DNA from 2 places in the Glutamicibacter sp. NPDC087673 genome. Region 2 is predicted to be linked to the other one. Evidence: riboswitches for the same ligand, from Rfam matches in the RefSeq annotation. Region 2 holds a riboswitch; the other holds the start of a gene.
The links. Region 2 has a riboswitch for glycine ahead of gcvP (aminomethyl-transferring glycine dehydrogenase). Riboswitches for the same ligand answer to the same signal wherever they lie in the genome.

Region 1 (14,895 bases), on a different contig from region 2:
CCTTCAGCATGCTGCTGATGCTTGGCCTGTCGATGCGCAAAGCCAACCTGCTCCATACCCTGCGCTCCGGATATGCCTGGGCGCCCTCGCCCCTGGCCATGGCCCAGTCGCTCCAAATGGGCTCGGGCGTGCTGCTGGCGGGCATCGCAGGGCATCTGCTCAGCGACGGCCACTGGTACTGGGCCAGTCTCGGCGCGATCGCCGCGGTCACCGGCGCTGATGCCTATGCGCGGGTAGCCCGCGGGCTGCAGCGCTGCGCAGGCACCTGCATTGGCGTAGCGCTGACCGCAATAGTTTTCGCCTTCGATTCCCCGGTCTGGGTGATCCTGGCCGCTGCGCTGGCCTCGCAGTTCGTCATCGAGCTGGTGATCCTGCGCAACTATGCGGTGGGGATGGTCTTCATGACGGTCACCGCACTGCTCATGGTCCACCTGGTCAGCCCTGAACCGGCCGCGTCCCTGCTCATCGACCGCATCTCCATGACGGCGCTGGGCGCCTTGGTGGGTGCGGTGCAGAGCATCGCCATCTCGCTGCTGGTGGCCCGCCGGCGCCAAGGCCGAACGCCGGGGGCTACCAGTGTTCGGTGACCACCTGCGCTTCGAGCTTGCCGGCCTCGATGGAGATATGGCGGGCTAATTCCAGATCCAGTGCTCCCAGATGCTCGGGCTGGTTATGCGCTAGGCGCAGCTCGACGATGGAAACCCGCCACTCCAGGTGCGGATGCCGGTTGTCCTGCTCGGCGCGCAGGCCTACCTGGACGATGAACTGCAAGGCCGTGCTCGCGCAATCGAAACGGTAAGCGGCCCGCAAACCCAGGTCATCACGCTTCCAATCAGGCAAGGCACCCAGCCTCTGATCGAATTCGAAGCGCGGTAACGGACCGGTTGATGCCATGGTTCTCTCCTCCAAGCGGCAGCGGGTCGGACTGTGCAAGTGGTTGCTGCCTGCCGCCATGATCGCATCGACCCCGGCGATCGCGGTAGCGATCCCAGCGACTATGCAGTTTGGCCCCGGCATCTGGTGATGCCGGGGCCTGATCGAGAGACCTGTCAGGTGCTCGGGCTACTGGTGGATATCCTCGGAAACCTGCTCCGCGGTTTCCGCTTCGCGCTTGGCGAAGGATTCCGCATCACGGTAGGCGGAGGCCTCATAGCGTTCGTGCGCCACCTTGGCCAGGTGCGCGGCGCGCAGCGCCTGGTGCTGGGGGTTGCGGCGGATGACCAGGTAGCCTGCAGCCAGGATCAGGAACCAGATCGGGGTAATAGCCATAGCCATGAGGGTATCGGTCTGGGTGGTCAGGGCCCACAAGATGAAGCCGAAGAATGCCAGCACAACATATGGCATGAAGCTGCCGCCAGGGACCTTGAACTTCGATGCGTCGTGCAGGTGCGGGCGACGAGCACGGAAGACCAGGTAGCTGAGCAGGATGATGGTCCAGACGAACATGAAGCACAGGGCCGAGACGGTGGTGACCAGTGTAAATGCTCCCATGACCGAATCGCCGCCGTAGAGCAGTGCGACGCCGGCCAGCAGGAACATGCAGGAGAACATCAGGGCGTTGCGCGGAACCTTGCGGCCTGACAGCTTGGTGAACGTCTTCGGTGCATCGCCTTCCATGGACAGGCCACGGAGCATGCGGGAGGTCGAGTAGATACCCGAGTTGGCGCTGGAGGTCGCGGAGGTGAGCACCACGAAGTTGATGATGCCAGCGGCGCCAGCCAGACCGGCCAGGGCGAACATGCCCACGAATGGCGATTGCGCAGCGGAGAACAGATCCCAGGGGGTCACGGCCATCAGGATGATCAGCGCGCCAACGTAGAAGAACAGGATGCGGACAGGAATCGAGTTGATTGCCTTGGGCAGGGTCTTTTCGGGGTCCTTGGTTTCCGCCGCGGTGGTGCCAACCAGCTCAATGCCAACGAAGGCGAAGACCGCGATCTGGAAACCGGCTACGAAGCCCATGAAGCCGGTCGGGAACATGCCGCCGTCGTTCCACAGGTTAGCGAAGGATGAAGAAGCACCGTTGTGCTCGAAACCGGTGATCACCATAACCAGGCCAACCACGATCAGTGCGCCGATGGCGACGATCTTGATCAGCGAGAACCAGAATTCGGTTTCGCCAAAAGCCTTCACTGTCGCCAGGTTCAGAACCAGCAGCAGTACGATACAGGCCAGTGCCGGGATCCATAGCGGCAAATCGCCCCACCAGAAGGCGACATAATGGGCGATGGCCACGACGTCGGCGATGCCGGTAACAATCCAGCAGAACCAGTAGGTCCAGCCGGTAAAGAATGCGGCCCAAGGGCCTAGCAGGTCGCCGGCGAAGTCGGCGAAGCTCTTGTAGTTCAGGTTGCTCAACAGCAGTTCGCCCATGGCGCGCATGACGAAGAACAGCATGAAGCCAATGATCATGTAGACGAAGATGACCGACGGGCCGGCTACCGAGATGGTCTTGCCGGAGCCCATGAACAAGCCGGTGCCGATGGCGCCGCCAATGGCGATCAGCTGGATGTGACGATTGGAGAGCCCTCGTTCGAGTGCGGGGCCAGAACTGGTGGTACTCATGCTGATTGCCTTCCAGGAGTGTGGTGTGACGCCTCGAAGCGCTCCTGCCCCCAAGCCCTGAAGGCTTGGAGAGCAGCTGCTCGCTTTGAAGAACGCATCCGACTAGGAAGGATTCCAGCTGGGCATTGCGCGGCATGCTGCGCTCAGAGCAGTTGCTGCGAATGCCACGGGGAGTCCCTCGAAACTGGTGCGCTCGGTGCGGCACTGTTCTTGGTCCCTCCCCAATCTGTATTACAACCTGAGAGTTTTCACTTCCACCCGAATACTGGGTGAAGCTTGCTCCTTCGGTGAGCCCGGACGAACCTGGGCTGCTTTCCAGAGGTGCCTGTTCGTAGCGGTACAGGTGCCTGAGAGTTTCCCGGGGAGGAAATTGCTCCTACGGCGCCCGCCCATGGTGTGAGCGGATCTCTCCCGCCACGCATCAACGGCATATGTGGTGATTGCCATCACAGTATGCGCAGAAAAATGAACGTGGTGCAAGTCGCAATTTCACACTTCGGGCCCCGGATAACCGCTTGGCCACGCCAATCGTGGAAAGTGGCTGGCGAAATGGGGGATTCTCCGCTTCGTAATGATTCGGGAAGCAAGGGCATGGATGCGGCAAAGCGGGGCATCGGTTCAACCGATGCCCCGCGTGGGGAGGTACGGAGGGCTACTTCCCGAACCGTCGCAGCCGCAGCGAGTTCAGTACCACCAGCACCGAGCTGGCTGCCATGGCCGCTCCGGCGATCATCGGGTTCAGCAAGCCCAGGGCCGCAATCGGAATGCCGGCAGTGTTGTAGGCGAAAGCCCAGAACAGGTTCATCTTGATGGTGGACAGGGTTCGGGCCGAAAGGTCGATGGCCTGCGTGACCTGATGCAGGTCGTTACCCATCAGGGTGATGTCCGCGGCTTCGATGGCCACATCGGTGCCCGAGCCCATGGCGATGCCGAGGTCGGCCTGCGCCAGTGCTGGCGCGTCATTCACGCCATCGCCCACCATGGCCACGACCTTGCCCTGCTCTTGCAATGAGGTGATCGCCTGGGCCTTGCCGGCAGGGAAGACCCCGGCGAATACGTCCTCGGCCTTGATACCTACCTGGGCGGCAACCTCGGTAGCCACCGACTGGTTGTCGCCGGTCAGCAGCACCACGCGCAGGCCGCGCTCCTGGAGTTCGGCAATAGCTTTTGCGGAGCTGTCCTTGATCTTGTCCGCCACCGAGATCACTGCCTGGAACTGCTGGTCCACCGCGACCAGGATGGCGGTCGCGCCGGCCTGCTCGGCTTCCGCGAGCATGGCCTTGGCGGAGTCATCCAAGGACGCGCCCTGGGCTTCGAGCCAGCTGAAGCGGCCTACGGCAACGCGATGCCCGTTGACCGTGCCGACCACGCCGCCGCCCGGATCGGAATCGAAGTCGCTGGCTTCGGGCAGCGGGCCCAAGTCGGCTGCGGCCTTGGCGATGGCCTGGGCGATCGGATGCTCGGAATGGTGTTCCACGGCACCGGCCAAGGCCAGGACCTCATTGGGATCGACCCCGTCGATGGCCTTGGTGCCTTGATGGGTCATGATCCCGGTGGTCACGGTGCCGGTCTTGTCCAGCACGATGGTGTCCAGCTTGCGGGTATCTTCCAGGACCTGCGGGCCGCGGATCAGGATGCCCAGCTGCGCGCCGCGTCCGGTACCGACCAGCAAGCCGATCGGGGTCGCCAGTCCCAATGCGCAGGGGCAGGCGATGACCAGCACGGCGACCGCAGCGGTGAACGCCTGGTAGGGATCGCCGCTGGCAAAGAACCAGATCATGAACGTGAGCAGCGCAATGGCCAGTACGATCGGCACGAAGACGGAGGAAATCCGGTCAGCCAGGCGGGCAATGGGCGCCTTGCCCGACTGGGCTTCGGAGACCAGCTTGCCCATCTGGGCCAAGGTGGTGTCCGCGCCAACGCGGGTAGCTTCAATCACCAGCCGGCCCGACGCGTTCAGGGTCGCGCCGGTGACTTCATCGCCGGGCGCAACTCTCTGCGGTACCGATTCACCGGTCAGCAGCGAGGTGTCTACCGCGCTGGCGCCGTCAATGACCACGCCGTCGGTGGCGATCTTCTCGCCTGGGCGCACCACGAAATGGTCCCCGACCTGCACCTGCCCGGCAGGGATCTTCACTTCCGTGCCGTCGCGAAGCACCACTGCATCCTTGGCGCCCAGGTTCAGCAGGGACTTCAGCGCATCGGATGCCGAGGACTTGGCGCGGTGCTCCAGGAAGCGGCCTAGCAGCAGCAAGGTGGCCACGACGCCGGCCGTTTCAAAGTAGAGCGCATGCTCGGACATGGACATGCCGACATGGGCAGTCAGCTGCGGATCGAGGATCAGCTGCACTGCAGAGAAGAAGTAGGCCGCGAGCACACCGAGGGAAACCAGGGTGTCCATGGTCGAGGCCAGGTGCCGTGCGTTGACGGCCGCTGCCTTGTGGAAAGGCCAGGCGCCGTAGAAGACCACGGGAGTGGCCAGCGCGAAGGCGACCCAACCCCAGTGCGGGAACTGCGCTGCGGGAATCATGGAAATGATGAACAGCGGGATGGTGAAGATCGCGGAGACCAGCAGGCGGCGCAGCAGGTGGTTGGGCACCAGGTGCTCGTGCCCGCCGTGCTCATGCTCACCATCTCCCTGGTGATCCGAACCCGCAGGTTTGGGCGGGTGCTTGAGGGAAGCGGTATAGCCGGCGGCTTGCACCGTATCGATCAGTGCTTCATCGGTGACATCGGCTGGGACCTGGACCTTGGCGGTTTCCAGGGGCAGGTTCACCGTCGCGCTGACACCGGGCAGCTTGCCGAGTTTGCGTTCCACCCGATTCACGCACGAGGCGCAGGTCATTCCCTGGATGTCCAGATCGACGGTGCGCAATTCGGGGATTGTTTCATGCGGGGCATGGGAAGTCATGATTTACGACCTTGCACTTTCTTGCCGTTGTGGCTTGGTGCCTGGCTTTTTGCGGCTAGGCGTTAATTGCTTCGACGGTGTAACCAGCCTCGTCGATGGCATTGCGAATGCTTTCTTCGCTTACGGTTGCGCTGGTGGTGACGTTGGCGGTGGACACGCCCTTCGCATCGAGGAACACTTCGACCTCTTGCACCCCGTCAAGCTCCTTGAGCTCCTCGGTGACAGAGGATACGCAGTGGCCGCAGGTCATGCCGGAGATCTTGATTTCCACATGGCTAGTCAGCGGGGTGCTCTGCTCGCGGGGAATGATCTGCAGGCCCTGGTTGGAGTTCTTTTCCGAGGAGCATCCGCAATTGCAGTTGTGGCTCATGATCTTGCTCTCTTTCGATGAATTCTGTGTGAATTGGAAATGGGTCCGTTGGGGCGCGCTCAGCGCACCAAACGGGAGATGGCGGCCGTGGCCTCGGCGATTTTGTCTTGCACGATGGATGGATCACCCGTCTCGATGGATGACTTGGCCGCATCAACCACGCAATGGCCGATATGGTCATCGATCAGCTGCACGCTGACCTTGTGCAATGCCGCGTTGATAGCGGAGATCTGGGTCAGGATGTCGATGCAGTACTTGTCTTCATCGACCATCTTGGCCACTCCGCGCACCTGGCCTTCAATGCGCTTCAGGCGTCGTTCCAACGCGCTTTTATCCGCGTGATAGCCGTGGTGCTCAGCTGTTTCATGTGGCGTGTGGTTGGTATCCATATTTCGATTATACCCCCTAGGGGTATTAAGTCAAGTACCCCCTAGGGGTATCCAGCATCCCCCAGCCGGAGAGGGAAGCACGGTAGGATTTCACCCGTGAGCCACAACGAACTTCATGTGCGTCCGATTTCCGGCACCGAGCACTCATCATTCCTTGAGACCGCCCAAGACGTCAGCTTCCTGCAGCGTCCCGAATGGGCCCAGGTCAAGGGCGGCTGGCGCGGTGAATCCCTCGGCTGGTTCGAGGAAGACGAGCTGGTAGGCGCCGCACTGGTGCTGCATCGCGCAGCCCCGGTCATCAAGAAGACCCTCGCCTACATCCCCGATGGCCCGGTCATCGACTTCGGCACCTATGCTCCTGAACAGGTAATCCAGCCGCTGGCCGCCTACCTGAAGAATCGTGGCGCATTCCAGCTGAAGATGGGCCCGGGACTGGCCGTGCGCACCTGGGGTGCCGCCGCGGTGCGCAAGAACCTGGGCAAGGAAGGGTTCACCCAGCTCGCTGACCTTGAAACCCAGAGCACCTCAGGCACCGCGCTAGCGCTGAATGACGCCTTGCTGGAAATGGGCTTCTCCAAAGAAGATGTGGGACTGGACTTCGCTGCGGGCCAGCCCGAATTCGTGGCCCGCGTGGCGTTGCAAGATGATGACGGCAACCAGCTGGACGTGGACCAGGTCATGGCCAGCTACTCGGCGACCACCCGCAACGAGACCCGCAAGGCGCTGAAAAGCACCCTGGAAATCGAAGTTGGCCAGACCAAGGACATGGCCCGCTTCCATGCCCTGTACAACCACACCGCGGACCGCCAGGACTTCACCGGCCGCCCGCTGGGCTACTTCGAGAAGATGCACACCGTGCTCAACGAAGCGGTGCCGGGCTCCTGCACCCTATACATCGCCAGCAACGAAGGCGTGGACCTGGCCGCATCCATTGTCATCCGTTCCTCGAACCTGGCCTGGTACCTGTACGGCGCTTCCTCCTCGGAGCAGCGCAAGCTGTTCGCGCCGAAGGCGATCATGCAGCACATGGTCATCGATTCCATCGAGGCAGGTTGCCGCTATCTGGACCAGGGCGGCGTGAGCGCGACCCTGGACAAGGAGCACCACCTCTCGGGGCTGACCAAGTTCAAGACCAACACCGGCTGCGACATCGTGCAGACCAACGGCGAGTGGGACCTGGCGCTGAACAAGCCCCTGGCGTGGGCCTTCGAAAAATACATGAACTGGCGCAAGAAGTAGGGAAAACACCACTTTGGCAATCGATCCAACCCAGCCATTTGTCCCGGTCATCCTCGGCGGGGACATCGGCACCTACACCTTGGCGCGCGAATTCTACGAGGCCTACGGGGTGCGCTCGGTGGTTCTGCCGGCTGCCGGCAACGGCGTCATCGAGCACTCGGTAGCCATCGAACTGCGCCCCATCGGCTCCATGGCCGACGAGGGACGCGTAGTCGCGGCCCTGGTCGAGCTGGCCGATGAGCTGAAGGCCGCGGCGGATCGGCCGCTGATGCTTTTCGGCTCCCTGGACTTCCACATCATGCTGATCGCCAAGAACCGTGAGCAGCTTGAGGAACAGTACGTCATCCCGTACCCCCAGCTGGAAACCATCGAGGGTGCGGCACTGAAAGAGAACTTCTACGCGCTCGCCGAAAAATTGGGCATCGCCCACCCGCGCACCGCCGTGTATTACCCGGGAACCCCGCTGGATTCGCTGGTTGGTTCCTTCGACTACCCGGTCATCGGCAAGCCATCGAGCTCCGCGGATTGGATCGCCGCCAAGTTCGAGGGCAAGCAGAAGATCCACACCATCGACAGCCGTGCCGACCTCGAAGCCCTGATTTCCAGAATCGATGGCAGCGGCTACGACTCGGGGTACATCTTCCAGGAGTACATTCCGGGTGGAGATGACGCGATGCGCCTGTGCACCTACTTCGCCACCCAGGAAGAAAAGGTCATCTTCGCCGGCTACGGCGAAGTGGTGATCGAGGAGCATGCCCCGCTGGTGCTGGGCAATTCGGCCGCCATTGTCACCGGTCGCAACGATGCGATGGCCGCCGATGGCGCGCGCATGCTCGAAGAACTGGGCTGGCGCGGAATTGCCATGATCGATGCCAAATACGATCACCGCGATGGCCAGATCAAATTCTTCGAGATCAACCCGCGCCTGGGCCGCAACCACTTCTACCTGACCGCAGCCGGGGTGAACCCGGCCCGTTTCTATGTCACCGAGTTCCTCGGCGCGCAGTTCGATCAGTCGAACCCGGAAACCGACGCGGTGGTGGACACCGGCACAGGTGTCTTGCAGCTGTCGCGCCAGCGGCTATTCACCGTGCTGCCGCACCACTTGCTGCGCCGCTTCCTGGACAGCGGAACCGGCCGCAAGGCAGAAGCACTGCTCAAGGCAGGCAAGGTCTCGAACCCGTTGAAGTTCGCAGCCGAGAAGAACCCTCGCCGCAAGCTCTATCTGCTGTTGAATGCGGCCAACCACTACCGCAAGTTCAAGGCGTTCCCGCCGCGCACCCAGTAGGCTTGCCCAGGCCTAGGGCCTAGGAGTGGCCGGTGGTTGCGGTTTGAAGGCGTCTCCAGGAATTGCCCACCCGTCGCGCGCCTGGACCCAGGGGCTTTGGGCGATCTGCGCCCCGTCCAGGATGTCAAGGGACGTCGGCTGGCCATCGTATTGGGGTGCGAGCTGGACCGGTTTCATCCCCTTGGCTGCGGCGATGACCAGGGCAACGGTTTCATCCGGATCCTGGGACGTTGACATGGCATTCCAATCCAGCGTCGAAATCACCGCTTCGCCGGAAGGGATGGCAACGCGTTCAAGGAGGATATCCGGTTCGGGCTGCAGCTCGATATCCGGCTGGGCATCGCCGGCCGCGTTGAGGAAATCGATCTGCGGGTAGGACTGCAACGCGCACGAGCGAGCAGAAATGTTCTTGGCGTAGACCGCCATGTACCGTGAACCGGCAGCTGCATCGGGTGCGCCGAGGGCTATTTCCAAGTCCCCCTCTGCGCACAACGGAGCTGGCTGATTCGCTGGCCAGCTTTTGACCTTGTCGGGAAGAACCACAGGCTTGGGGATCAGCCATTGTGGTTTCTTGTTTCCAACCCAGCCTTCAGCAAGGACCTCGTATCGAGGCGATGCCAGCTTGTAGGGCATGGGCTCGCCAAAGGGACCATGCCGCTCCAGCCATAAGCGGGTTTCCTTTTCCGCCTCTGCTGGCGCCTCGTTGCCGAGGACCAGGTTCAATCCGGAATGATCAATGCTGGCGCTCTCGAAGACACCTCGCTTGGCCGCCTCGATAAGAAGCTGGAGCTCGGGAATATCAGTGCGTTTCGCGGGCGAATAGCGCACGGATCGATCTGCTAGTGCCAAATCGGTGGGGTGCTTGGCCTGTGCAGCGAATTTTCCCAGCGCCAGCAGCTGCTCCAAATTAAACGCCGTGGCCGAGTAGTTAGCCGCACTTGCCGCGCCGAGCTCGCGTAGGCGGAATGCGAATGAAGCCCTCTCACCGAGAAGACCAGGCTTCGCTTGCTCTTCGCCTCCAAAGTGCGAAAAATTGTCGGAGACTTCCAGTGGGTAGGTTTTCGTCTTTGAGCCTGGAATATTCTGGGGTTCACCGGCGACAAAGGCCAGGTCGATGTTCCGCAAGCTCAGGGCATGGGCCCCAGCCTGGATCTGTTGTGCCATCTCCCGCACGATTACTTCCGCTTGTGCGTGATCGAGCTGATCCGATAGCACGAATTGCAGGTCAACTGACAGATCCGGTGCGGCCAAGGCATCGTGATCCATGACCTCGGAGGACATCTGGACGCCAAGGACCCCGTCCCGGTCCTCGACGGCTGCAACGAAATCGCAAACTTCATCGGGCGCGTCGCAGGAATTCCATGGCTGCCAGATCACCAGGATGGCTGCGATAAGAGCCAGTGCGATGACGCTAGCTCCAGCGCGCAGTGAATTCATCTGGCTACTGTATCAAATGCGACCTCATGCTTGACCGCTGGTACTCCGGAAAACGGTAACCGGATAATGCGAGTAAAATTTCAAGCACACGTATTGAAAGCGAGTTCCCATGAGTTTGAAAGATCGCCTGCGCGATGACAGCATCGCCCATCTGAAGGCCGGCAACGAGCTGGAGAAGACGACCCTGCGCAATATCCTCAGTGCCATCGGCACCAAGGAAAAGTCCGGAAAGAACCCCAGCGAGCTCAACGACCAGGATGTCGAGAACCTGCTTCGCAAGGAAGTCGGCAACCGCGAGGAAACTGCTGGCCTGGCCGCCAAGGACGGCCGCACCGAATTGGCTGAACGCGAATTGGCCGAAGCCGCCTTCATCTCCACGTACCTGCCCAAGATGCTTGACGAAGCGCAAGCCCAGGACATTGTCGAGAGGATCATGGCCGAACTTGCAGCCGATCACGACCTGACCATGAAGGACATGGGCCAGGCCATGAAGCTGGTCGGCGCCGAAATCGCTGGCCGCTTCGATGGCAAGGCTGTCTCCCAGATGGTGCGCGCCAAACTGGGCTAGCCAACTCTGGACTTTTCATTCGGCACGGGCCGTCCCACTTTTGGGGCGGCCCGTTGCCGTAGTCCAGGCAACGGGGATGGGATCCGGGTGTTGAAGCAGATAGTCTGTGGATACCATGCCTGACTTCCCGAAAAACCGCGCCACCCTGTCCAAGGGCTCTGGCGCACTGCTGATCCTTGCCATCATCCTGGCCTCGCTGAACCTGCGTCCTGCCGTCACCTCCTTGGGGTCCCTGCTTGATCTGGTGATTGGCGACCTGCAGATGAATGGCTTCGTGGCCGGAATGATCACCGGCATCCCTCCACTGTGCTTCGCGCTGCTGGGTCCCTTGGCGCCGCGGCTGGCCGGGAAGCGCGGACCGGAACTAGTGGTGGCCTCAGCCATGGGTGCTGTCCTGTTGGGCATTGCCCTGCGCGCGGTGGCTCCGGGGACCGGATTCTTCCTGCTGTGCACCGCATTGGCCCTTGCGGGCATCGCGGTGGGCAACATTCTCATGCCGGTACTGGTCAAGCGCTGGTTCCCGGGAAAGATCGGGATTGTCACCGGCGCCTACACTACGGCGGTTGCCTTGGGTGCTTCCGGAGTTGCGGGGGTCGCCGTGCCGGTGAATCAGATGCTCGGCGGAAACTGGCGCGTGGGCTTGGGATTCTGGGCAATTCTGGCCTTGCTGGCGCTGGTGCTGTGGCTTTTGGTGTACTTCGGGATGCGCAACCAAATCGCAGCCCAGCAGCAGCATCTTGCCAGTAACTCAAATGATGCGGCCGGCATCGGGCCGATGAGCAAGAACGCCACCGCATGGTGGGTGGCGTTGTTCTTCGGCGGGCAGTCCGCCGTGGCTTATATCTTCATGGGGTGGCTGCCCAAGATCTTCATCGACTTGGGAGTCTCGCCGGCATTCGCTGGATCCCTGCTGGCGATCCTGCTGGGTGTGGGCGTGCCTTTGTCCTTCGTGATGCCGGCGCTCGCTGCCAAATTCTCGAACCAGGCGCCACTGGTGATCTTCAACGGTGCCGTGGGCATCATCGCGATCATCGGCATGCTGCTTGCTCCGGTCCAGGGAGCGGTGCTGTGGGCGGTGCTGCTGGGCATTTGCGGGTCGAACTTCCCGCTGGCCTTGACCATGATCGGCTTGAAGGCCCGCACCGCCGCGGGTGTCTCGAAGCTCTCCACCTTCGGCCAGTCTGCGGGCTATCTGCTGGCGTTCCCCGGTCCGTTCCTGGTCGGGGTGCTGCACGAAACTTCGGGTTCATGGGTTGCGCCAATGTGGCTTATTGCCGGCTTGATCGTTTTCCAGACCCTGGTCGGCATCATGGCCGGGCGTCCGCGCTACATCGAGGATACGCAACTAGAGCAAGTGCGCTAGCTGGCGACTTCGCCGGTCGCGGCTGAGTCGACGTGCTTGTCGAAACCGAGATCTGCCTGGCTTCCTGCGACCCGTCCGGCCAATGAGGCATTGGCGCTTCCGGCTGCGGCGCGGTTCCTGCTGCGGCGCAGGAACGGATATTGGTTGCTGACGAATTCGTCGACCTGTTCCTTGCGGCTAGCCAGGACCAGTTCGGTCCCGCTGCCGCTGTGCACGCTTTCTTCCTGGTAGAGGATGGCGATGCGCGAAGCGACTTGCAGGTAGAAGCTGCGCTGGAATTCGCGGCGTTCAATGGTTTTCTCGGAATCGGTGTACCAGTTCGCGTAGAGCTTGCCCTCCTGTGCCCACCAGTGGGCCATGGCAGCAGTCGCCTGGACAACCAAGGAGGCGAAGAGATTCTTGACGGTAGCTACATCCGATTCATGGCCGATGATGTACAGCCTGCACGAGGTCGAGTAGTTGCTTTGCAGCATGGACACCGTGCGGAAGGCCCGGCCCACAGCGGACAGGCCATCGCGCTGTCCCAGGCGGTAGACGCCGCGCATATCGAAGTGCTCCTCGATAATGGCTTCCTTCTTCTTGCCCCGGTGGGCCGAGTCGGCATCCAGTTCCGCACGGCCGATGCCATAGCGCACCATGAGCCGTTCGGCATGTTCCTGGAATGCCTGCGCTTCGTGCGGAAAAGTGGTGTTCTCGGCCTTGTTCAGCAATAGGGCAATGCGTTCTTTCAAGCGTTGCAGCTTTTGCTCAGAGGTGCTCATGGCTTCTTCCTTGCTAGCGGTCCGGCGGTGGCGAAGCGGTCATATCCGGTTCTCTGCATTAGTTTGCCACGAGGTGCAGAGCCCTGCTTGAGGGGCTGTGGGTAACTGCCGCCAGTGGACCCTAGCCGGTTGTGCAAACCGCGCGTAGAGTGAAGGCACCAAGCAGGTCCAGCAGGCCCGCGAACTTCGCTTCGCGGCTGGTCATCGGAGGTTGTGATGGGTGATTTTCGTGCATACACCATGGAAGAGCGGGCCACGTACCTGGCTCCTTCATGCGATCGCTGCGGGCAGCACCGCCACATAGTGTGGGAGAAGGTCGAAGGAACCCAGACCTACCGTCCGCGTGATGCGGGGTGCTCCAATGAGGCCTGCACCGCCTAGCTAGCGCAGCGTGCGGGCAGGTACCGCTCACGAGCGGATGCCCAGGCTTGCCGAGATGCGTGCCGAGGCGGCCGTGAGCACGGCTGCAATGTGGTTGCGATCGCGTTCCAGCGGCGGGTAGATGACTGCGATGGCCGCGGGCTTGCCCTGCGGGAGCACCAGCGGAACGGCAATCGAGGTTAGTCCCGGGATCACTTCGTCATGGCTGAATTCGAAGTCCTTGGCCGGGTGCTCCTGGGGATTGAGCATGGAACGGATGACCCGTCCCGGTGCGCCGTTGTCGATCGGATGGCGGGTGCCCGGGCGCTGGGCCACGGTGGCATCGGCGAGCCGGGGTTCTGCGGTGCTCAGGGTAACGGCTGCCTCGCCATCGAAGACGACAAGCAGCGCCGTCATCTGCAGCTCATCGGAGACAGTGGCCAGATGCGGTGCGGCCGCGGCCTGCAGGGACTTGGCGACGTTGCGCGCCAGCGCGCCCAGGCGGGCTCCCAATTCGAGCTCGCCTGCAGGATTGCGTTCCACGAAACCGTACTGCTCGAAGGTCTTGACCAGCCGGTAGGCCATGGAGCGGTGCACGCCCAGCAGTCCGCCGAGTTCCGAGACGCTCAGCGGCGTCTCGGATTCCCCGATCAGGGTCAGTGCCTCTAGCCCGCGGCCCAGGGTCTGCGAACCGCCTTCGGTGGTTTTGCTCATGTTCCAATCATTCCATCTGGCCTGCGCAGATGCCTGCCGCGCTGTTCCGGGTGTGATCCACGTCTTGCCTACAGCCTACGTGAAAGCTACGATTGTTTCTATAGTTAGAACAGTGTCGCAATTATCGAGACAATGAAGTTCGGCGGCACAGCGATAGGGGAGCCACATTATGCAGATTCACCACAGGGGATACGTTTCCGGGGATCCACGGGTCAAGGAAGCGGCCGGCTACGGCATCGACCGCGCCGAGCAAATTCCCGATGAAATGGATGTGCTGATCGTTGGAACCGGTCCGGCGGCCGCCGTGGTGACCGCGCAGCTCTCGCGCTTCCCGAGCATCAACGCCCGCGCCATCGAGATGCGCCCGGGCCGGCTCGACGTCGGCCAGGCCGACGGCATCCAGGCCCGCTCGGTGGAAACCTTCCAGGCTTTCGGCTTCGCCAACGAGGTTGTCGAAGAGGCCTACCGCAATGTCGAAATGTGCTTCTGGACCCCGGACCCAGAGAACCCGGCGAACATCAAGCGCCATTCGCGTGCTGCCGACGACTCCACCGGAATGAGCGAGTTCCCGCACATCTACGTGAACCAGTCGCGCATCCTGGACTACTTCCTGCGTGACGCCGAACGCGCGCCGGGCAAAATCACCCCGGACTACGGCGTGGAATACCTCGGCTGCGAGATCGACCCGGACGCCGAATACCCGGTGTCCGCGCGCATCAAGTACGTGGCGGGGCCGCGTACTGGCGAAGAGCGCACCGTGAAGGCCAAGTACCTGGTTGGCGGCGACGGCGCGCGCAGCCAGGTGCGCCGCTCGCTGGGCCACAAGCTGCACGGCGATGCGGCCCTGCATGCCTGGGGCGTCATGGACGTCATGGTCAACACCGACTTCCCGGACATCCAGGTCAAATGCTCCATCCAGTCCCACGACGC
Region 2 (14,895 bases):
TGCAGCGGCAACGGATTCAAAAGTCTGGTTGCTCATTACTCGACGTTTCCACCGTTCGCGCTTGCGTAGTCAGCTGCCGAAAGCAGCGGACCCTCTTCGGCGACCTCAACGGTGAACAGCCAGCCGGCACCGTATGGGTCTTCGTTCAGGATGCCTGGGTTGTCCACTGCCTCGTCGTTGATGGCAACGATGGTGCCGGTCACTGGCGAGTACAGGTCGGAAACCGACTTGGTGGACTCGACTTCGCCACAGGTCTCGCCTGCGGTAACGGAGTCGCCGACCTCTGGCAGATCGACGTAGACCACGTCGCCCAGGGCGTCGGCGGCAACCTGGGTGATGCCGATCTTTGCTGGGGACGATGCATCGATCCACTCGTGTTCGGCCGAGTAGCGCAATGACGAAAGAACTTTACTCACGGTATTTCCTCTCCCAAGGGAATTAGCGGGCGATTTGCTTAGCCCTACTGATGTTTAACGTTACTTGGCTCGGGTGTAGAACGGCAGTTCGACTACGACAAAAGGCAAAATCTTACCACGCAGGTCTACCTCCAGCTCGGTTCCCACTGCACCGAATTCGGCGTCGACATAACCCAGTGCAACCGGGTAGCCCAGGGTTGGCGAAGGCTGGCCGGAGGTGATTTCACCGATGGTTGCGCCGTCCTTGACGATGGCGTAGCCGCCGCGGCCGGCGCGCTTGCCCAGGCCCTTGAGGCCGACGAGCTTGCGTGGCGGGGTCGCACCGCGCAACGCTTCCAGGGCTTCGCGGCCCACGAAGTCCTCTTCCTTCTTGAAGGAGACCACCGGGCCGAATCCGGCATCGAACGGGGTGCGTTCCAGGGACAGCTCGTTGCCGTACAGCGGCATGCCGGCTTCAAGGCGCAGCGAGTCGCGGGCGGCCAGGCCGCAAGGAACCAGCTCGTGGTCCTTGCCGGCGTCAACGCTCTTTTCCCAGAGGGCTGCCGCATCCTCGTTTTCGATGATCAGCTCGAAGCCGTCTTCGCCGGTGTAGCCGGTGCGGGCCAGCAGCACGTCGATGCCGCCGAGCACCACCTTCACCGCAGCGTAGTACTTCAGCTCGGTGACAGCCTGGGCGGTTGCTTCGTCGGCGGCCAGCTTGCGCACAATCGCCTCGGCGTTCGGTCCCTGGACGGCGATCAGCGACTGGCGGTCCGAAGCGTCGTCCACGACGACGTCGAAGCCGGCGGCGCGGGCAGCCAGCTCGGCGGCAACCACCGGGGCGTTGCCGGCGTTGGGCACGACGAGGAACTTCTCCTCTTCCAGGCGGTAGACGATCAGGTCGTCGATGATCTTGCCCTCGGCGTCAAGGATCAGCGAGTACTTCGCCTTGCCAACCTTCATGATGCTCAGGTTCCCTGCCAGGGCGGTGTTCAGCGCCTTGCCGGCTTCCGGGCCGGAGAGGTAGACCTCGCCCATGTGGGACAGGTCGAACAGGCCAGCGGTGGAGCGCACGGCCTTGTGCTCTGCCAGTTCCGATCCGTACTTCAACGGCATGTCCCAGCCGCCGAAGTCGGTGAAGTTGGCGCCGAGAGCTTCGTGCTGCGCGTGCAGCGCGGTGTGCTTGAGTGCTTGGGTAGTCTCAGTCATCTCTAACTCTTCCTTAGTCTTCGAAGGCTTCGGGAGCCGGGCAGGAGCAGATCAGGTTGCGGTCGCCACCGGCGCCGTCGATGCGGCCCACGGTTGGGAAGTACTTGTCGAACTTCAGCGCCGGAACCGGGAAGGCCGCCTGCTCGACCGAGTACTTGCGGTCCCACTTGCTGTTGACCACGGCGGAGACCGTGTGCGGAGCGTTGCGCAATGGGGACTCCTCGATGCTGTAGGCACCGGAGAGGACCTCGTCCATTTCCTGGCGGATGGTGATCATCGCTTCAATGAAGCGCTCGATCTCGGCCAGGTCCTCGGATTCGGTGGGCTCCACCATCAGGGTGCCTGCCACAGGGAAGGACAGGGTCGGCGCGTGGAAACCGAAGTCGATCAGGCGCTTGGCCACGTCCTCGGCGGTGACCCCGGTCTTGGCGGTCAGTTCACGCAGGTCCAGAATGCACTCGTGGGCAACCAGGTCCTTGTTGCCGGTGAACAGTACCGGGAAGTGCTCGTTCAGGCGCTTGGCAATGTAGTTCGCGTTCAGGATCGCGTGCTTGGTGGCTTCGGTCAAGCCGTCCCCGCCCATCATAGCGATGTAGGCCCAGGAGATCGGCAGGACGCCGGCCGAGCCGAAAGCGGTCGCCACCACCGGCACGCCGTCACGCTCGGAGTAGGTGCCCGAAGCATCGCCTGGCAGGAATGGCAGCAGGTGCTCGCCAACGCCGATTGGGCCTACGCCTGGGCCGCCACCGCCGTGCGGGATGCAGAAGGTCTTGTGCAGGTTCAGGTGCGACACGTCGCCGCCGAACTTGCCTGGCTGGGCCAAGCCAACCATGGCGTTCATGTTCGCGCCATCGATGTACACCTGGCCGCCGGCGGCGTGGACCTTGTCGCAGACCTCGCGCACGTCCGCGTCGTAGACGCCGTGGGTGGATGGGTAGGTGATCATGATGGCTGCAAGGACGTCCTTGTTGGCCTCGATCTTGGCATCCAGGTCATTCGCGTCGATGGTGCCATCGGCTGCGGTCTTCACGACCACCACGCGCATCCCGGCCAGCACTGCCGACGCGGCGTTGGTGCCGTGGGCCGAGGCCGGAATCAGGCACAGATCGCGCTGGCCTTCGCCGCGCGAACGGTGGTAGTCCGAGATGGCCAGCAGGCCCGCGTATTCGCCCTGCGAGCCGGCGTTGGGCTGGATCGAAACGCCAGCGTAGCCGGTGATTGCGGTCAGGCGCCCTTCCAGGTCGGTGATCAGCTCGCGCCAGCCCTCGGTCTGCGCTGCAGGCGCGTAGGGGTGGATCGAGGCGAATTCCGGCCAGGTGATGGATTCCATTTCGGCGGCCGAGTTCAGCTTCATGGTGCACGAACCCAGCGGGATCATGGTGCGGTCCAGGGCCAGGTCGCGGTCCGAGAGCCGGCGCAGGTAGCGCATCATCTGGGTTTCGGAGGAGATGGTGTTGAAGATCGGGTGGGTCATGAAGTCGCTGGTGCGCACCTGCCCTGCCGGGATCTCGAAGCCTTCCGGAGCCGAGAGCTCTGCGCCGAAGACCTCAAGCAGGGTCTTGACTACGCCCGAGGTGGTGGCCTCGTCGGTGGAGATGCCCACCTGGGTCTCGCCCACCTTGCGCAGGTTGATGCCTGCTTCGATGGCCTTGGCAATGATGGCATCGGCGTTCTCGACGTTCACCACAACGGTGTCGAAGAAGGAATCCGATGCCAGGGTGTAGCCGCCGGAAACCAGCGAGCTGGCGATCACCCGGGCGTGGTTGTTGGCGCGCGAGGCGATCTGCTTCAGGCCGGCTGGGCCGTGGTAGACCGCGTACATCGAAGCGCAGATGGCCAGCAGGGCCTGTGCGGTGCAGATGTTGGAGGTGGCCTTTTCGCGGCGGATGTGCTGCTCGCGGGTCTGCAGGGCCAAGCGGTAGGCAGGGACTCCGGCGTCATCGGCCGAAACGCCCACCAGGCGTCCTGGCATGGAACGGGTCAGGCCATCGGCCACGGCCATGTAGGCAGCGTGCGGTCCGCCGAAGAACAGCGGCACGCCGAATCGCTGGGTGTTGCCCACGGCGATATCGGCACCCTGCTCGCCCGGAGGGGTGATCATGGTCAGGGCCAGCAGGTCGGCAATCACGGTAACCATGGCGCCGGCTTCCTTGGCGGCTGCGATGATCGAAGCGTGGTCCGCGATCGAGCCGTCGTTGCCAGGCTGCTGCAGGACAATGCCGGAGATCTCGCCCTCTGGCAAGCCTGCGGAAAGGTCGGCAATCTCGACTTCGAAGCCCAGCGCGTCAGCGCGGCCCTGCACGACCTTGAGGGTCTGCGGGAAGATGTTGGAGTCCAGCACGGTCTTGCCCTTGGACTTCTTCTTGTTGGCGCGGCGCATCATCAGCACGGCTTCGGCGGCGGCGGAGGATTCGTCCAGCAGCGACGCGTTGGCGATGGGCAGGCCGGTCAGGTCCATGACCATGGTCTGGAAGTTCAGCAGGGCTTCGAGGCGGCCCTGGGAGATTTCCGGCTGGTACGGGGTGTAAGCGGTGTACCAGGCTGGGTTTTCCACGATGTTGCGGCGGATCACGGCTGGGGTGATGGTGTCGTAGAAGCCCTGGCCGATCATCTGGGTCTTCATGACGTTCTTCGAGGCAAGCGCACGCAGGTGGGCTAGAGCTTCGGTTTCGCTCAGGGCGTCTGGGATATCCAGTGCGGAGTCCTGGCGGATGTCTGCCGGAACGGCGGTGTCGATCAGTTCTTCCAGGCTGTCGTAGCCCAGGGTCTGAAGCATGGTGGTGACGTCGGAAGGACGTGGGCCGATATGGCGTGAAACGAATTCAGTATTCGCTCGTGCCGAAGTCTGCGTGATGGTCATGGTGCTGGTATCTCCATGGGATCTGTCTTGGCGCATGCCAAAGGAAGGTCTTTTTACCTCCCCATCCCTGTTGCATAACCTGAGAGTTTTACGCATCCAGCAAACCAAGCCGGGCACTTGCACCTTCGGTGAACCGGAACGGGCCGGTTTCTTTCCAGAGTTGCCTCATGATGGCGGTACGGGTGCCTGAGAGTTTCCTGGGGAGGAATTGCTCCTACGGCGCCCGTCCATGGTGTGAACGGGACTCTCCCGCCATCCGTCTATGGCGCGCGCTGCCGGCCGGAGACCTGCAGCACACCACCATGTTACCTGCCCCGCCCCCAAGGTCAAACAGGAGCGGGGTCCGGAAAAGTCATAAATGCGTTCAGTTGGCGTCGGCAGTTAAACGGATGTAATCAGGATATTTCGCTGACAAGGAATCACCCGACGAGGTGCCGGTGATCCGGCGCTTGACCCACGGAGCCAAATGCTCTCTGGCCCAGCCCAATTCCTGCTTCAGCTTTTCGCCGCGCGAGTTCACGGCCAGTTCCGGCAGGGACGGCTGCTGGATCCTGGAGGACCAGTTTCCCTCGGTGATCCGATGGGTGCCGAGCACGTCAAGGACCTTCGAAGCCATCAGCGTGTGGCCCAGCTCGTTCATGTGCAGCCGATCCACCGCCCAGTAGCGCAGATCGGAGAATTCTCGCCACCGCCAGTAATCGGCGATCACCGCACCGTACTCGTCCGCGATTTCGCGAACCTTCTCGTTGTAAATGGCCGTGCGCGGACGGGTCTTGGAGAACAACGGTGATTCCACGGTGTCGAAACCGGTGAACAGCACGACCGCGCTTCCGGCTTCGGCAAAGCGGCTCACCATGCCTTCATAGCCGCGCATCAGCGCATCCAGGTCCGCCTTCGGGCGCAGGATGTCATTGCCGCCGGCATAGATGGTGACCAGGTCCGGGGCCAGTGCGAGCGCCTGGTCCAGCTGCTGGTTGATCACCTGCCCGATCTTCTTGCCGCGCACCGCCAGGTTGGCGTATTCCCATTCGCCTTCGGCGCAGAGCACTTCCGAAACCCGGTCCGCCCAGCCGCGGACCTGGTTGGGCCGGGTCGGATCCACATCGCCAACGCCTTCGGTGAACGAGTCACCTAGTGCCACAAACTTCTTCACTTCGCTCCTGCTTCGTTCCATTCCCGATGGGTTTACTACGCGTTGCTGCCGGCAGCCTGGGCCGACATGTTCTTCTGCATGATCAGCTGGCGGGCCAGCTGGCTGAGCTTGACCCCGGTGGAGATCTCCTTGGCGCCTTCATTGCGCGAGGGGATGAATCCGAAGCCCAGCTGGTGGGCCGGATCGGCAAAGGCCAGCGAGGAGTTCGCACCGTCATGGCCGTAGGCGAAAATCGACCCATAGTTGTTGCGCGCGGTGGCCTTCATGAACCCCAGGGCGAAGGCCTGCAGCAGCCCGTTGGTCCGGTCATGGCCGTAGACCAGCTCGGTGGAAACCTGGGACCAGGTGTCGGCGGTGAGGAATCCGCGGGTGGCGCCCAGTGCCGGCACTGCACCGAATGAGGCGGCATAGATTGCGGCCAGTCCTTGGGCATTGGCGACCGCGCCCATGGATGCGGGACCCAGTTCGCGCACCTGCGGCGCGTTGGCCAGTTCGTGCCAGTTGTAGACCGGGCCGTTTTCCAGCGCGAAACCGGAGGCCGAGTTCACCGAAAGCCCGGCCGGGGAGAACGGATCGAAGAATTCCGGTGCGGCGTCAGCGCCCGGCAGTACATCGCGGTAGCGCGATTCCAGCGCGGGGTCCTGGCCGATGTAGGCTTCGGCTCCCAGCGGCTTGCGGATGCGCTCCTCGAAGACGTCTTTCAGTTCCTTGCCGGTGACCCGGCGTACCAGTTCTTCCATGAGCACGCCCAGGGTGATCGCATGGTAGCCGACAATGTGCTGGCCCAGCGGCCAGACGCTTGGCATGGAAGCGAGCACCTTGGCGTATTCGGCGGATTTCAGGAGGATCTCGCTGGGCACGCCCCCGGGCACGCCGAGCACTCCCGCTTGGTGGCTGAGCACCTCGCCGACGGTGAGCTGGGATTTCCCGTTGTCCCCGAATTCCGGCCAGTAGGTGGCCATTGGCGCGTTCGGATCGATCAGCCCATCTTGCACGAGCAGTGCCACGACCAGCGCGCCTAGGCCCTTGGTGCAGGAGAAGACGCAGGTCAGCGCGTCACCAGAGAGGTGCTCGCCGACGCTGTGGCTGAGCACCAATTCGCCGCGGTGGTACACGGCCAGCTGCGCCGAATAGCCTTCTTCCTCAGCGGCTCGCGCCTCTAGTGCTTCCGCCAGGGGCGCGAACTCTTCAGTGATCACCGATTGCATCTAAATCCTTCAAAGTGCTTGTCTCTCGTCAACTAACCCTAACCGCTTCGATCCCATGGCCCGGTAGTTCCACACGCTGACCCGACACCTAGCATATAGGTACGTCAGCTCACAGCATTGGCTTGTTTAAGCCACTAATCGACATTTCACTACCGCTGGACCCCAAGTTCTGTGAGCCAGCCTTGAAACCGGTTTGCCCACTTCATGCGCTGACCCTAAAGTTGTAATGTTTGCCTACAAAATTGAAGGAGATGATCTCGATCGCATGACTGTGAACAGTGACACGGCCGTTACCGACGGCAAAGAAACAGAACTCCGCAGGGTGATTGGCCCGAAGCTGCTGCTATTCCTCATCATGGGCGATATCATCGGCGCCGGAATTTTCGCCATCACCGGCAAAGTTGCCGGCCAGGTGGGCGGAGCCGCCTGGCTGCCGTTCCTGATCGCTTTCACGATCGCGACCCTCACCGCCTTCAGCTACCTCGAACTGGTGACCAAATACCCGCACGCGGCCGGTGCCGCCTTGTACATCCACAAGGCATTCGGCATCCACTTCGTCACCTTCCTGGTGGCGTTCACCGTGGCTTGCTCGGGCATCACCAGTGCCGCCACCTCGGCCACTTTGGTGGGGCGCAACCTGCTCATTGGCATTGGCCAGTTTGTCGACGGTGTTCCCAACACCCCGGAAGCGGGCATGTGGGCAGCTATTGCAATCATCGTGATCCTCGCCGTGATCAACTTCCGCGGCGTAGGCGAGAGCGTGAAGTTCAACCTCGTGCTGACCATAGTTTCGCTGGCCATCATGGCCGCGATCATCGGCATCGGCTTCGCGGTGATCGCCTCGGGCCAGGGTGACATTTCCCGCCTGGTGGTCTTCGAGACCCCGACCGACCGCAGCGTCTTCGCCGCCGTGACCATGGGTACTGCCATTGCGTTCTTCGCGATGGTGGGCTTCGAGGATTCGGTGAACCTGGTTGAGGAAACCAAGAATCCCAACAAGACCTTCCCGAAGATCATGCTCATCGGCCTGGGCATCTGCGCCTTGATCTACATGCTGGTGGCCGTCACCGTCATCATGGTGATTCCGACCGGCGATCTGCTGAACCCTAAGAACCCGGATGCCGGCATCCTGCTGGATGTTGTGCGCATCGGCCTGCCGAACCTGCCGGTTGACGCGATCTTCCCGTTCTTGACCGTCTTCGCGGTGGTTAACACCGCGCTGATGAACATGCTGATGGCTAGCCGCCTGCTCTACGGCATGGCCCGCCAAGGCGTGCTGCCGCAGTTCCTGGGCAAGGTGCATTCGACCCGACGCTCGCCATGGGCTGCGATCCTGTTCAGCACCGGACTGGCCATCGCCTTGGTGGTCTACGTGAACCTGAGCAACGGAAGCAGCATTGTCGGCTCGCTGGGCGGCACGACCGCGCTGCTGCTGTTGTGCGTGTTCGCCGTAGTCAACGTAGCCCTGCTGGTACTGCGCCGCGACAAGCCGGAACCCGATTCGTTCCGCGCTCCAACGATCATCCCGATCCTCGGCGTGTTCTTCTGCTTGTTCCTTGCCGGCCCGTGGGCTCGTTCGCGTGAGGACTGGGTCCAGTACGAGATTGCCGGCCTGCTGCTGGTCATCGGCGTGCTGCTGTGGGCCGTGACCTGGTTGGTCAACCGGATCAACTACAAGAAGGGCGTCATCGAAACCCGCCCGGGACAGTACTGATCCCAGCCCGTTAACGCAGTGATGCCCGCCATTTGGCGGGCATCACTGCTTTAAGCGTGTTTTCTACGCGGTCTGCTCGACCGTTTCCTGGCGGAAACGAAGCTTCAGGCCGCCTTCGGTGCTCTGCCACCAGGAAGATACGACGAGCACCGGACCCTCTGCAGGCTTCATGCGGTAAGCGAGCAGCACCATTTGCGCATCCACTTCCCGGGCCGCAAGGACCTGCACCGCACCGGTGCTGGGCAGGCTCGCCCCGGATTCCAGCATGGTCCGGACCGTGGCCACATCCAGCAGGCCGCCATGGCGAGTCACTTCCTGGTAGCCCGGATGCAGGAAGTCGTTGAGTTCCGCGAAACTGGTGCGGATCTGCGGGTCGAGGAAACCTTGTTCCAGTTCGAAGACGGTGGCCGCGATGTCCACGCCGGGTTCCGGTGCGGCGGCGGTTTGCCCGCCGGGTGCCAGCACGGCATCTTCAGCCGCTGGAGCATGGGAAGCCGCTGGAGCATTGGAAGCCACGGGGCCGCCGCCGGCAGTGTAGCCCGGTCCGGCCTCTACTGCAGAGCCTTGCTGATGCGCGGTGGCAGCCGCACGCGCATGGCCGTCAGCAGCTTCATTCAGCTCATGTCCGGCATGGCCCTTGACCCACTCGAAGGTAAACTTGCGCCCGGCAATGGCCCGGTCAAGTTCCTTGAGGATGTCCTGGTTCAAGACCGGTTTGCCGTCGGCCTTTTTCCAGCCCTTCTTCTTCCAACCCGGCATCCACTTGCTGATGCAGTTGATCGCATACTGCGAATCGCACAGGATTCTGAGTTCTTCTTCTGGCAGGTGCTCGGTGGCCCGGAAGAGTTCGAGCACCGCTTGGAGCTCCCCCATGTTGTTGGTTCCGTGGTCCCAACCGCCAGCGGCCCAGTTGTCCTGGTCCACATACCAGGCCCAACCTGCCGGTCCGGGGTTTCCTAGGGCTGATCCATCCGCAGCTGCAATGATCGTCATGCTTTAATCCTGCCACGTTGACGCCCGCACTCGGTTCCATGCATTGGGCCATGTCGCCAGCGAATACTTGCACAATGGATCACAGCATCCAGCCAGGTCCAGGCCTAGGATTGGGATGTGAAGAAAATCCTGCCTGTATTGGCTACCCTGGTTCTGGTCCCGTCCGCATGCGCTGGCCCCTCGGTCGACGAGCTGCGCCAGCTCGATCCCGAGGGCCATACCGCCTGCGTGCATTTTGGCGGGGGCCTGGTTGACCCCGAGGGCATCGGCGCAACGAATATGCAGAAAGCCGCTGATCATGGGGCGAAGGCTTCCACCGAACAGATCAGCGCTGCGGTGGCCGCCGATGAATCGGGGGATCCCCGGATTATTGACTTGGCCACTTTCCAGGAAGCTTGCGAGGGGCAAGGCTTCGATTTCGAATAGGACAGATCGGCCCAGGACCCCTCGAAATAGCGGGCTCCTGAGCCGATCCGCCGTGGATCGCCAGCGCGCCTAGGCGGGGTACAACGGGTTGTGCCCGGCTTGGACTCGCTCGTCAGCCCGGACTTCGCCCGGTGCCGTACCGTTCAGGAACGGACCGTTCTCGGCCAGCTCATCTCGGCCCGGCGCTTCGAGCCAGTTCGCCAACTCCGGCCCCTTCGGGATGATCCGGGTCGGGTTGATGTCCTCATGAACCACGTAGTAGTGCGCCTTGATCTGCTCGAAGTCGATGGTGTCGCCGAAACCCGGGGTCTGGAACAAGTCCCGCGCATAGCCCCAGAGGTTCGGCATGTCGATGAGCTTGTTGCGGTTGGCCTTGAAGTGGCCATGGTAGACCGGGTCGAATCGCACCAGCGTGGTGAACAGCCGGACATCGGCCTCGGTGATGTGATCACCCATCAGGAAGCGGCGGGTGCCCAGCCGGTCTTCGAGGTAGTCCAAGGTGGCGAATAACCGGTCGTAGGCATCGTTGTAGGCCTGCTGGTCCCCGGCGAACCCGGCACGGTAGACGCCGTTGTTGACCTCGGTGAAAATCCGCTTGATCAGCGGAAGCATCTCATCGAGCTGGTCCTGCGCAATGAGGTCCGGGGCGCCTTCCCGGTGGAACTCCTTCCACTGCGTGGACATGTCCCAGGTGATCTGCGGGTAGTCATTGGTGACAACCGCACCGGTGGGGATATCGACGATTGCCGGCACGGTGATGCCGCGTGGATAGTCGGCAAAGCGCTTGAAGTAGTTCTCCTGGACCCGCTCGGTACCCAGGACAGGGTCCTTGCCCCCGGGGTCCAGGTCAAAGGTCCAGCTGCGTGCGTCGTGGGTTGGGCCGGGCAGTCCGACGGACAGCGCGTCTTCCAAGCCCAGCAGGCGGCGAACGATCAGGGTGCGGTTGGCCCAGGGGCACGCGCGGGCTGCGACCAGATGGTAGCGGCCAGCTTCCACCGGCCAAAGCCGGGCCCCGTCCGAAAGCCCCGCGTTGGGATGCCCGATCTTGCTGTGGCTGTTTCCCTCGCCATAGTGCTCGGCGCTGGCATCAGCGACGATGCGGTCCTGGATGTAATTGGTGTCCCGGGTGAATTCCCCGCCGGTGACGTAGGCGCCCTTGGTCGAATATTCCTCGCTCATCGCATTCCTTCCAAAGAATTTTGAAGTCCCGTGCATAAACCATTCACCTCGAGACTATGGCAGTTGGGCAGGTATGGAAATGGCGCAATGCACTTTTCCACTCCCCGCCGATTTCGACCCGGTCTAGGCGTTGACCGAGGCGTTTTCGCGCACGGTGCGCATCGCCTTGCTCCAGGCGAGCACCTGTTCAAGCATGGGCTGCACGCTGTTGGCCGACCGTTCGGTCGGAGCAAAAGCCGAGAAGTTCTCGAAGTCGGAGAATAGCGAGAACATGCCGGTCTTCTGCACGTGGGCGATCTGCAGTTCCGAGAGGATCCCGCGCAGGTGCTCCACGGCACGCGAGCCCATGGCGGAGCCGTATCCGACCATGCCAGCGGCCTTGTTATTCAGCTCTGCATTCAGGTAGCTCAGTGCGTTGGCCAATGCAGGCTGGACGGAGTGATTGTACTCGCCAACAATGAAAATGTATCCATCGAATTCGCTCATCTTGGCGGCGAAGGCCTTGGTGTGCCCGTTCTGGTAGTTCTGGTAGGCGGCCGGGAACGGCTCGTCGAGCATCGGCAGGTTGAAATCAACGATGTCCACCAGCTCGTAGTCGGCACCACCGAATTCCTGGGCCCTGGCCAGCACCCATTGAGCGACGCCCTGGTTGACACGTCCTGGACGGGTGGAACCGGTAACGATAGCGATCTTCGACAAGTTGCTCTCCTTGGAGTTCTCCGGCCAACAATGTAGTTGACACGTCATCTTCTCTTGCTAAATCCCACTATACAGGAGATGATTGATACGTCAACAATATTTTGAATGCCCCTCCCTGGGGACAACATGGTTAGGAAAGAGAATGAAGAGCGAAGAGACCCGCTGGCTCACCGACAGCGAGCAGGACCTCTGGCGCACCATACGCGAGTTCCTCTGGCAGTTCCCCAGCGGCATGGATCGCCAGCTGCTGCGCGATTCGAACATGCTCTCCGGTGAATACTCGGTGCTGGCTGTGCTTTCGGAAACAACCGAACCAAGTCTACGCCCGGCCGACGTGGCGACCGCATTGCGCTGGGACCGCTCGCGCCTCTCCCACCTGCTGCGCCGCATGGAAGCCAAGGGCCTGGTCAGCCGCTGCTCAGATGAGACCGACCGCCGCGGGCACCAGATTACGCTCACCGCCCAGGGGCGCAAGACCATTGAGGAAGCCGCACCAACCCACGTGAGCTTCGTGCGTGAAACCATTTTCGATTCGCTGAGCCCCTCTGAACGCACGGCATTGGAATCGGCACTGCCGAAGATCCTGGCCTCGCTGGAAAAGCAGGGACTGAAAGATGGCCAGTGCTAGCTGGCTCGTTCGGCCAGTTCGCTCTTGGCTACCAGCTGGGCGAATTGCCCGCCAAGCTGGACCAGCTCGTCAAAAGTTCCCGCTTCGGCAATCCGGCCAGCTTCTAGCACGACGATGCGGTCCGCTCGCATCACGGTGCTCAACCGGTGCGCGATCAGCAAGGTGGTTCGCCCCAGTGCGAGCTCGTCCAGCGCCCGCTGCACCAAAGCTTCGGTGACCGTATCCAGGGCACTGGTCGCCTCATCGAGCACCAAGACCTTGGGTTTGCGCAGCATGGTGCGGGCAATAGCCAGCCGCTGCTGCTCGCCTCCGGAGAAACGGTGGCCGCGCTGCCCCACCTGGGTTTCCAGGCCCTGCGGCAGGCTGCGGACCAGCTGCGCAATCTGCGCGGCTTCCAGCGCCTGCCAGAGCTCTTCCTCGGTGGACTGGGGCGCTGCCCACAGGAGGTTCTCCCGAATCGAAGCATGCAGCAGGTAGCTTTCCTGGGCAACGACGGAGACCGCCTGGGCGATGCCTTCAGGGTCGAATTCCTTCAGGTCAATGCCGTCGAGCAATACCTGGCCCTCGGTGGGGTCAAGCAGCCGGGGCAGCAAGGATCCCAGGGTGGACTTTCCCGAACCGGTGGAACCGACGACCGCGGTCATGGTTCCCGCCTCCAGGGTCAGGTTCAGCTGCTCCAGGGTGGCGCGGTCCGCCTCGGGGTAGCGGAAGCTGACATTGCGCAATTGCACTTCGCCACGCAGCTTCCCGGGTTCGACCGCTCGCGGCCGCTGGGGTACCGGCAGCGCCTGGTCCGTATCCAGGTATTCGAAGACGCGGCTGAACAAGGCCAAGGCCGAGACCCACTGGACCGAAATCTGCATCATGCCCATGACCGGACGGAAGATTCCGGCCTGCAGCCCGGTAAAGGCCACCAAGGTGCCGATGCTCATTCCCTGCCCGGTGGCGGGCAGCCCCGCCACGATGTACAGCACTGCGGGGATGGCCGCGAAAATGATGCTCATCGTGGCCATGCGCCAACGCCCGGCCAAAGCGCTTTTCATTTCCAGGTCGATGAGCTTGTGGCTGGACTCTCCGAAGGCCGCCGCATCAGCGGCTCCGGTGCCCATGATCTTGGCCAGGCGGACCCCCGAGATGCTCAGGCGCTCGTCGATCAGCGAAGCCAGGTTCGACATCTCGCGCTGGCGCTTTCCTGTCACGGCGCGGCGCAGTTTCGCGGTTTGCTTGGCAAGCAGCACCGCTGGCGGCAGCACGACCAATGAGATCAAGCTCAGTTTCCACGAGATCGCCACCATCGCGCAGGCGGTGGCCACAACGGTGGTCAGGTTCGAGGCAATGCTCGTGGCCGAATTGGTAATCACCGATTGCATCTGCCCCACGTCGTTGACCAGGCGCGACTGCACGTCCCCGGAGCGCGAGTTGGTGAAGAATCCCAGGGATTGCTTCTGCAGGTGCGTGAACAGCCCGGTCCGCAGGCCATGCATGACGCGTTGGCCCATCAGGGTTGCCCGCCAGGTCTGGACGACTTCCAGAATCGCGGTAGCCAGGGAGATCAGCACCAGTCCCCCGGCACCCAAGAGCAGCAATCGGATATTGCTGTTGGGAATCGCGTCATCAATGAGTTCGCGGATGATGAACGGCTGGGCCAGGCCGATGACCGACGCTGCCACGATCAGCGCCATGACCGCAATCACCGACCCCAGATGGGGCCGGAAGAGCGCGGCGATGCGAGCCAGGGACACCGGATGCTCGGTGAGCCGCTGCTTGTCCCGGGCGGCGTTGCCGGACCGTCCTTGCCCGCCACCGCCCGGATGCGGCCCCGGCATTCCCATTGCAATCATGGACTCCCCCTCTACCTCTGGATTTCTCAAGTCCAGAATAACAGAGGGAACCTCACTATGTGGTTGCATCTTGAAATTGTTCCCAGAAACACACTATCCTTGAACATATGCAGAACGAAGAGCCCAAGCCTGACTTGGCAGATCTTTTCCTCCACGCTTCACGCATGCTTCGCGGCAGATGGAGGGACAGCTTGACTCCCCTGGGCATCACTCCGCACCAATCGAGGGTGCTGACCTTGCTGTCCCGCGCCGATAGGATCGGGCTGCGCAACTCGCAGCTCGCAGAACAGCTGCACATCGCCGCGCGCTCGACCACCGAGGTAGTCGACCAGCTGGAAGCCAAGGAGCTTGTCGTGCGCACCCCCGATCCGGCCGATCGCCGCGCCACGTTGATTGCGCTCAGTGCCACGGGCCGCGCCCAGCTCGGCGAGCTCGCCGAATTGCGCCGTTCGAGCATGGACGGCTATTTCGACAAGCTCGGCGACGAGGACCGCGCCGAGCTCACCCGGCTGCTGGCAATCCTGGACCGCGAGAACCCGCGGCCGGTGCGCGGCGCTTGCAAGAATCCGGCGAAAGAAAACTAGCTGCCA

Region 1: another riboswitch for glycine. It lies ahead of cycA (D-serine/D-alanine/glycine transporter); the one in region 2 lies ahead of gcvP (aminomethyl-transferring glycine dehydrogenase).

What each region holds. Positions count from the first base shown of each region.
Region 1 is NZ_JBIUWB010000001.1:299,687-314,581, reverse strand. Features, by position in the region: gene ACIOTL_RS01475 (FUSC family protein) at 1-587, shown strand, start outside; gene ACIOTL_RS01470 (4a-hydroxytetrahydrobiopterin dehydratase) at 571-894, opposite strand; gene cycA (D-serine/D-alanine/glycine transporter) at 1,063-2,565, opposite strand; glycine riboswitch at 2,891-2,989, opposite strand; gene ACIOTL_RS01460 (heavy metal translocating P-type ATPase) at 3,218-5,476, opposite strand; gene ACIOTL_RS01455 (heavy-metal-associated domain-containing protein) at 5,532-5,846, opposite strand; gene ACIOTL_RS01450 (metal-sensitive transcriptional regulator) at 5,906-6,235, opposite strand; gene ACIOTL_RS01445 (peptidoglycan bridge formation glycyltransferase FemA/FemB family protein) at 6,332-7,474, shown strand; gene ACIOTL_RS01440 (hypothetical protein) at 7,488-8,762, shown strand; gene ACIOTL_RS01435 (DUF4232 domain-containing protein) at 8,775-10,199, opposite strand; gene ACIOTL_RS01430 (GatB/YqeY domain-containing protein) at 10,309-10,767, shown strand; gene ACIOTL_RS01425 (MFS transporter) at 10,883-12,130, shown strand; gene ACIOTL_RS01420 (DUF2786 domain-containing protein) at 12,127-12,891, opposite strand; gene ACIOTL_RS01415 (hypothetical protein) at 13,108-13,272, shown strand; gene ACIOTL_RS01410 (IclR family transcriptional regulator) at 13,300-13,965, opposite strand; gene ACIOTL_RS01405 (FAD-dependent monooxygenase) at 14,135-14,895, shown strand, end outside.
Region 2 is NZ_JBIUWB010000012.1:27,249-42,143, reverse strand. Features, by position in the region: partial or broken gene ACIOTL_RS17955 (serine hydroxymethyltransferase) at 1-36, opposite strand, end outside; gene gcvH (glycine cleavage system protein GcvH) at 36-416, opposite strand; gene gcvT (glycine cleavage system aminomethyltransferase GcvT) at 477-1,604, opposite strand; gene gcvP (aminomethyl-transferring glycine dehydrogenase) at 1,618-4,464, opposite strand; glycine riboswitch at 4,629-4,726, opposite strand; gene ACIOTL_RS17935 (SGNH/GDSL hydrolase family protein) at 4,829-5,617, opposite strand; gene ACIOTL_RS17930 (serine hydrolase domain-containing protein) at 5,653-6,825, opposite strand; gene ACIOTL_RS17925 (APC family permease) at 7,091-8,539, shown strand; gene ACIOTL_RS17920 (RNase H family protein) at 8,603-9,532, opposite strand; gene ACIOTL_RS17915 (hypothetical protein) at 9,650-9,958, shown strand; gene ACIOTL_RS17910 (glutathione S-transferase family protein) at 10,028-11,137, opposite strand; gene ACIOTL_RS17905 (NADPH-dependent FMN reductase) at 11,261-11,836, opposite strand; gene ACIOTL_RS17900 (MarR family winged helix-turn-helix transcriptional regulator) at 11,979-12,464, shown strand; gene ACIOTL_RS17895 (ABC transporter ATP-binding protein) at 12,461-14,305, opposite strand; gene ACIOTL_RS17890 (MarR family winged helix-turn-helix transcriptional regulator) at 14,497-14,889, shown strand.